Regions from separate parts of the Lysinibacillus sp. COL-1 genome, predicted to be linked through region 2. Evidence: a T-box and tRNA genes for the amino acid it is inferred to sense, from the RefSeq annotation. Region 2 holds a T-box; the other regions hold tRNA genes.
The links. A T-box is a leader RNA that pairs with one kind of tRNA and senses whether it is charged. The one in region 2 lies ahead of trpS (tryptophan--tRNA ligase), so its partner is inferred to be a tRNA-Trp.
Positions count from the first base shown of each region.

Region 1: it encodes a tRNA-Trp, which carries the amino acid that the T-box ahead of trpS (tryptophan--tRNA ligase) is inferred to sense. The anticodon was not compared.
Region 3: it encodes a tRNA-Trp, which carries the amino acid that the T-box ahead of trpS (tryptophan--tRNA ligase) is inferred to sense. The anticodon was not compared.

Region 1 is NZ_JCAWSJ010000003.1:558,058-560,288, forward strand. Features, by position in the region: rRNA gene AC6BKE_RS07055 (23S ribosomal RNA) at 1-182, shown strand, start outside; rRNA gene rrf (5S ribosomal RNA) at 295-410, shown strand; tRNA gene AC6BKE_RS07065 (tRNA-Asn) at 427-503, shown strand; tRNA gene AC6BKE_RS07070 (tRNA-Ser) at 509-600, shown strand; tRNA gene AC6BKE_RS07075 (tRNA-Glu) at 625-699, shown strand; tRNA gene AC6BKE_RS07080 (tRNA-Val) at 715-790, shown strand; tRNA gene AC6BKE_RS07085 (tRNA-Met) at 817-891, shown strand; tRNA gene AC6BKE_RS07090 (tRNA-Asp) at 895-970, shown strand; tRNA gene AC6BKE_RS07095 (tRNA-Phe) at 987-1,059, shown strand; tRNA gene AC6BKE_RS07100 (tRNA-Thr) at 1,072-1,147, shown strand; tRNA gene AC6BKE_RS07105 (tRNA-Tyr) at 1,157-1,240, shown strand; tRNA gene AC6BKE_RS07110 (tRNA-Trp) at 1,254-1,327, shown strand; tRNA gene AC6BKE_RS07115 (tRNA-His) at 1,340-1,415, shown strand; tRNA gene AC6BKE_RS07120 (tRNA-His) at 1,451-1,526, shown strand; tRNA gene AC6BKE_RS07125 (tRNA-Gln) at 1,544-1,618, shown strand; tRNA gene AC6BKE_RS07130 (tRNA-Gly) at 1,623-1,697, shown strand; tRNA gene AC6BKE_RS07135 (tRNA-Cys) at 1,706-1,779, shown strand; tRNA gene AC6BKE_RS07140 (tRNA-Leu) at 1,826-1,906, shown strand; gene AC6BKE_RS07145 (GNAT family N-acetyltransferase) at 2,100-2,231, shown strand, end outside.
Region 2 is NZ_JCAWSJ010000004.1:519,663-521,893, forward strand. Features, by position in the region: gene trpS (tryptophan--tRNA ligase) at 1-990, opposite strand; T-box leader at 1,107-1,329, opposite strand; gene spxA (transcriptional regulator SpxA) at 1,821-2,216, shown strand.
Region 3 is NZ_JCAWSJ010000002.1:644,677-646,907, reverse strand. Features, by position in the region: tRNA gene AC6BKE_RS03665 (tRNA-Gly) at 1-62, opposite strand, end outside; tRNA gene AC6BKE_RS03660 (tRNA-Phe) at 69-144, opposite strand; tRNA gene AC6BKE_RS03655 (tRNA-Ser) at 149-241, opposite strand; tRNA gene AC6BKE_RS03650 (tRNA-Ala) at 255-330, opposite strand; tRNA gene AC6BKE_RS03645 (tRNA-Pro) at 346-422, opposite strand; tRNA gene AC6BKE_RS03640 (tRNA-Arg) at 438-514, opposite strand; tRNA gene AC6BKE_RS03635 (tRNA-Lys) at 534-606, opposite strand; tRNA gene AC6BKE_RS03630 (tRNA-Gln) at 621-695, opposite strand; tRNA gene AC6BKE_RS03625 (tRNA-His) at 705-780, opposite strand; tRNA gene AC6BKE_RS03620 (tRNA-Trp) at 828-901, opposite strand; tRNA gene AC6BKE_RS03615 (tRNA-Tyr) at 906-989, opposite strand; tRNA gene AC6BKE_RS03610 (tRNA-Thr) at 997-1,072, opposite strand; tRNA gene AC6BKE_RS03605 (tRNA-Asp) at 1,081-1,156, opposite strand; tRNA gene AC6BKE_RS03600 (tRNA-Met) at 1,160-1,234, opposite strand; tRNA gene AC6BKE_RS03595 (tRNA-Val) at 1,261-1,336, opposite strand; rRNA gene rrf (5S ribosomal RNA) at 1,348-1,463, opposite strand; rRNA gene AC6BKE_RS03585 (23S ribosomal RNA) at 1,530-2,231, opposite strand, start outside.

The DNA.
Region 1 (2,231 bases), on a different contig from region 2:
GGTAGCTATGTGTGGACGGGATAAGTGCTGAAAGCATCTAAGCATGAAGCCCCCCTCAAGATGAGATTTCCCATTACGCAAGTAAGTAAGATCCCTCAAAGACGATGAGGTAGATAGGTTCGAGGTGGAAGTGTGGTGACACATGGAGCTGACGAATACTAATCGATCGAGGACTTAACCAAAATGTTTGAACCATTCAATGTACGTTTATCCAGTTTTGAAAGAATAAAAAATATTATAATATACTTGTAATTTTGATAAAATATGTTATAATAAGTATTGTCTTTCAAATAGTCTAGTGATGATGGCAAAGAGGTCACACCCGTTCCCATACCGAACACGGAAGTTAAGCTCTTTAGCGCCGATGGTAGTTGGGGGCTTCCCCCTGTGAGAGTAGGACGTCGCTAGGCTATATACTAAAATTATTCCGAAGTAGCTCAGTTGGTAGTAGCACCTGACTGTTAATCAGGTTGTCGCAGGTTCGAGTCCTGCCTTCGGAGCCATTCTTGGAGAGTTGTCCGAGTGGCCGAAGGAGCACGATTGGAAATCGTGTAGGCGGTTAACACTGTCTCAAGGGTTCAAATCCCTTACTCTCCGCCAGCACTTTGATTTATTCCAAAAGTTGGCCCCTTGGTCAAGTGGTTAAGACACCGCCCTTTCACGGCGGTAACACGGGTTCGAATCCCGTAGGGGTCACCATTTAAATACCCAGATGGAGGATTAGCTCAGCTGGGAGAGCATCTGCCTTACAAGCAGAGGGTCGGCGGTTCGAGCCCGTCATCCTCCACCATTATTTTTACAATAGTATATGATTATCGCGGGGTGGAGCAGTGGTAGCTCGTCGGGCTCATAACCCGAAGGTCGTTGGTTCAAATCCGGCCCCCGCAACCAAATGGTCCCGTGGTGTAGCGGTTAACATGCCTGCCTGTCACGCAGGAGATCGCCGGTTCGATCCCGGTCGGGACCGCCATTTATTTTAATAACAAGGGTCAGTAGCTCAGTTGGTAGAGCATTAGATTGAAGCTCTAAGTGTCGGCGGTTCGATTCCGTCCTGACCCATCATGTTTTTTTGCCGGTGTAGCTCAGTTGGTAGAGCAACTGACTTGTAATCAGTAGGTCGTGGGTTCGACTCCTATCGCCGGCACCATGTATTCCCGGAGGGGTAGCGAAGTGGCTAAACGCGGCGGACTGTAAATCCGCTCCTTAGGGTTCGGCGGTTCGAATCCGTCCCCCTCCACCAGTTTTATTATTATAGGGGCATAGTTCAACGGTAGAATAGAGGTCTCCAAAACCTTTGGTGTGGGTTCGATTCCTACTGCCCCTGCCAATTAATTTTATGGCGATTGTGGCGAAGTGGTTAACGCACCGGATTGTGGTTCCGGCATTCGTGGGTTCGATTCCCATCAGTCGCCCCATTTAAAGTAAAATTAATAAAAATTATAATATAATGGCGATTGTGGCGAAGTGGTTAACGCACCGGATTGTGGTTCCGGCACTCGTGGGTTCGATTCCCATCAGTCGCCCCATTTATATAATTATCTTTTGGGGTATAGCCAAGCGGTAAGGCAACGGATTTTGATTCCGTCATGCCCTGGTTCGAATCCAGGTACCCCAGCCATTTTGCGGAAGTAGTTCAGTGGTAGAACACCACCTTGCCAAGGTGGGGGTCGCGAGTTCGAACCTCGTCTTCCGCTCCAACTTCGATGGCGGCATAGCCAAGTGGTAAGGCACAGGTCTGCAACACCTTTATCACCGGTTCAAATCCGGTTGCCGCCTCCATATTTTAACTCTAATCGGTGTATCCGATTTTTTTTATCTCCATTATGCCGGTGTGGCGGAATTGGCAGACGCGCACGACTCAAAATCGTGTTCCTTTGGAGTGTCGGTTCGACCCCGACCACCGGTATCCTAGACAGTATGTTAAAACTGTCTATAGAAACGTTTCTTACTTAGTGTAAGAAGCGTTTTTTTATTTGTCATCAATAATAATATTGCATTCTAAACCTCGCGTGAATGATTAAAATTTTTTATGCCAAAAGAGGATATAAATACATACATACATATTGAATAAACAGTAAATACGAAGGTAGGTGTGGAACATGATTATAAGGGAAGCAAAATTGTCGGATGCTAAAGGCATAGCAAAAGTTCATGTAGATAGTTGGAAGAATACTTATAAAAATATTCTTCCTACCGAGTATTTAGAAAAATTGTCTTATGAGCAAAGAACA
Region 2 (2,231 bases):
TTAGCGACGTGTGCGGCCGAGACCCATTGCATCTTCCATGCGTTTTAATGTAGCACTGGCAATCGCATTCGCCTTTTCAGCACCTTCATCTAAGATGACATCTAATTCAGAGGATTCTACTAAATGATAGAATTTTTCTTGAATTGGTGTTAGATGTTCGATAACAGCTGTTGCAACACCTTGCTTGAATCCACCATAACCAATTCCCTCATATTTTTTGACTAAATCTTCAATGGCTATACTAGAAATAGCCGATTCGATTGTCAATAAATTCGAGACACCTGGTTTATTTTCTACATCAAATGCAACAATACCATCAGAATCCGTAACCGCTGATTTAATTTTTTTCTCAATGTCCTTCGCAGTATCTAGCAAACGGATTGTCGCTTTCGTATTAGGGTCAGATTTACTCATTTTCTTTGTTGGCTCTTGTAAGGATTTAATACGAGCGCCTGCTTTTGGTAATTGAATTTCTGGAATTGTTAAAACGTCACCAAAGCGTTTATTAAAACGTTCTGCAAGGTCACGAGTTAGCTCGATATGCTGCTTCTGATCATCGCCGACAGGGACAATGTTTGTGTTGTAAAGTAGAATGTCTGCAGCCATTAACGGTGGATATGTTAAAAGAGCAGCAGAAACGCTTTCTTTACCATGTGATTTATCTTTAAATTGTGTCATACGTTCTAGCTCCCCGATAGACGTAACACATTGTAACATCCATCCTGCCTGAGCATGCGCTGGCACCTCTGATTGAATGAATAACGTAGATTTTTTAGGGTCGATGCCAGTAGCAATATAGGTAGCTGCCAGCTTACGAATGCTTTCACGTAATTCTTTAGGATCTTGGGCAACCGTGATCGCATGCTGATCAACGATACAATAAATAGCATTTCCTTCGTCTTGTAGTGCAGGGAATTGCTTGAATGCTCCTAAATAGTTCCCTAAAGTAACGATTCCTGTAGGCTGTACGCCTGAAAAAATAGTTGTCATTAAAAGTTCCTCCTCGAATTCAAATTCCGTGACGGTTGTCAGTGGCGTTTTGCTCACTTTTTCACCTCACGATAAAGACAAAAAAACATCATGCGTCCTCATTAGATTTTTTCTAATGAAGGGACGAATGATGTTTTGAATCCGCGGTACCACCCAGCTTGCCTAAAAGGCCACTCAGCTTCGTAACGTGAAGGGACGAGCTTTGCTAATAGCTTCTAATAGCGTTCACAAAGCTAACTCGGAAGTCCATTCCATATGCCTCCACGATCTGTTTGCAGCAACCACAGACTCTCTAAACGTGAAATGAACATATGTACTACTCTTCGTCAGCGTTTTTCTCAATTTAAATTATTCAAATTGATTTGTTTGCAAAGAATTATATTATAAAGATTCCATTGTGTAAAGTCAGACTTTTGACGGTGGTTTTTTTCGAGAAAAAATTATATGCTTTTTTTGTTGTGTAATTTTGTTATAAATATAAAATTTTTTATTAAAATTGTGTTTAGGTGTACACGTCAAATTGACAATTTTCTCGTTTATTCTTTTTAAATGAGAACAACTAAGATACATGCTTGGATGTTTAAAATGCACTGAAAGTGGGAATGTTAGTAGTAGCACATAAGTATAGAAGGAAATACGCTTTATTAAAAGCTGTATAAAGAGACAGAATAATTTGTGACGGGTTGAGTCTTTTTTTATTGGAACTATATTCAAATACAGCTGAGTACTGTATAATGGTACTGTGTATTTTACTTTACATTAATTCTAATTTAACACTTTGGTTCTGGTTTATAGATAATGATTACAAAATGAAAGGATGTGTCAGAATGATCGTAACCCTATTTACATCACCAAGTTGTACCTCTTGTCGTAAAGCGAAAGCTTGGTTAGAGGAGCACGAAATTCCATATACAGAACGTAATATATTTTCTGAGCCACTAAGTATTAGTGAAATTAAAAAAATTTTACGTATGACAGAAGACGGGACAGATGAAATCATTTCTACTCGTTCAAAAATATTTCAAAAATTAAATGTGGATGTTGAAAGTTTACCACTACAACGTTTATATGAATTAATTCAGGAGTATCCTGGTTTATTACGCCGACCAATTATTTTGGACGAAAAACGTCTACAAGTCGGCTATAATGAAGATGAAATTCGTCGCTTCCTACCTCGAAAAGTTCGAGCATATCAGCTTCAAGAAGCGCAACGAATGGTGAATTAAACCTACTCATTTTGA
Region 3 (2,231 bases), on a different contig from region 2:
TGAGAATCGAACTCACGACATCAGCTTGGAAGGCTGAGGTTTTACCATTAAACTACACCCGCAAATAATGGTGGGTCAGGACGGAATCGAACCGCCGACACTTAGAGCTTCAATCTAATGCTCTACCAACTGAGCTACTGACCCAAAATGGAGGAGGTAGAGGGATTCGAACCCCCGCGCGGTGTTACCCGCCTGTCGGTTTTCAAGACCGATCCCTTCAGCCAGACTTGGGTATACCTCCAAAAATATTGAACTGGTGGAGCCTAGCGGGATCGAACCGCTGACCTCCTGCGTGCAAGGCAGGCGCTCTCCCAGCTGAGCTAAGGCCCCATTTATCATAAAAAATGGTCGGAATGACAGGATTCGAACCTACGACCCCTTGGTCCCAAACCAAGTGCTCTACCAAGCTGAGCTACATTCCGAAAACATAAATTTATTGGCGCGCCCGACAGGAGTCGAACCCATAACCTTCTGATCCGTAGTCAGACGCTCTATCCAATTGAGCTACGGGCGCAATATTCATTAAAAAACGATGAGCCATGAAGGACTCGAACCTTCGACCCTCTGATTAAAAGTCAGATGCTCTACCAACTGAGCTAATGGCTCGTAAAAAAGAAAAATGGCTGGGGTACTAGGATTCGAACCTAGGCATGACGGAATCAAAATCCGTTGCCTTACCGCTTGGCTATACCCCAATTTGAAAATGGGGCGACTGATGGGAATCGAACCCACGAATGTCGGAACCACAATCCGATGCGTTAACCACTTCGCCACAATCGCCACTATATAAATTATAACAGCTGTATATGAACGAGTACCTCAATACCTGGCAGGGGCAGTAGGAATCGAACCCACACCAAAGGTTTTGGAGACCTCTATTCTACCGTTGAACTATGCCCCTAAAATGGTGGAGGGGGACGGATTCGAACCGCCGAACCCTAAGGAGCGGATTTACAGTCCGCCGCGTTTAGCCACTTCGCTACCCCTCCAAGGGAATGGTGCCGGCGATAGGAGTCGAACCCACGACCTACTGATTACAAGTCAGTTGCTCTACCAACTGAGCTACACCGGCAAAAAAAATGGCGGTCCCGACCGGGATCGAACCGGCGATCTCCTGCGTGACAGGCAGGCATGTTAACCGCTACACCACGGGACCATTTGGTTGCGGGGGCTGGATTTGAACCAACGACCTTCGGGTTATGAGCCCGACGAGCTACCACTGCTCCACCCCGCGATAATACTATACTGTTTTAAAAATAATGGTGGAGGATGACGGGCTCGAACCGCCGACCCTCTGCTTGTAAGGCAGATGCTCTCCCAGCTGAGCTAATCCTCCACGAAAAATAAGCGAAGCGATGTCCTACTCTCACAGGGGGAAGCCCCCAACTACCATCGGCGCTAAAGAGCTTAACTTCCGTGTTCGGTATGGGAACGGGTGTGGCCTCTTTGCCATCATCACTTCACTTATTCAGTTGAAAGAGTTGTTCTTTCAAAACTGGATAAACGGTTCATTGAATGTTTCAAACGTTTTGGTTAAGTCCTCGATCGATTAGTATTCGTCAGCTCCATGTGTCACCACACTTCCACCTCGAACCTATCTACCTCATCGTCTTTGAGGGATCTTACTTACTTGCGTAATGGGAAATCTCATCTTGAGGGGGGCTTCATGCTTAGATGCTTTCAGCACTTATCCCGTCCACACATAGCTACCCAGCGATGCCTTTGGCAAGACAACTGGTACACCAGCGGTGTGTCCATCCCGGTCCTCTCGTACTAAGGACAGCTCCTCTCAAATTTCCTACGCCCACGACGGATAGGGACCGAACTGTCTCACGACGTTCTGAACCCAGCTCGCGTACCGCTTTAATGGGCGAACAGCCCAACCCTTGGGACCGACTACAGCCCCAGGATGCGATGAGCCGACATCGAGGTGCCAAACCTCCCCGTCGATGTGGACTCTTGGGGGAGATAAGCCTGTTATCCCCGGGGTAGCTTTTATCCGTTGAGCGATGGCCCTTCCATGCGGAACCACCGGATCACTAAGCCCGTCTTTCGACCCTGCTCGACTTGTAGGTCTCGCAGTCAAGCTCCCTTGTGCCTTTACACTCTACGAATGATTTCCAACCATTCTGAGGGAACCTTTGGGCGCCTCCGTTACCTTTTAGGAGGCGACCGCCCCAGTCAAACTGTCCGCCTGACACTGTCTCCTACCCCGCTAAGGGGCATGGGTT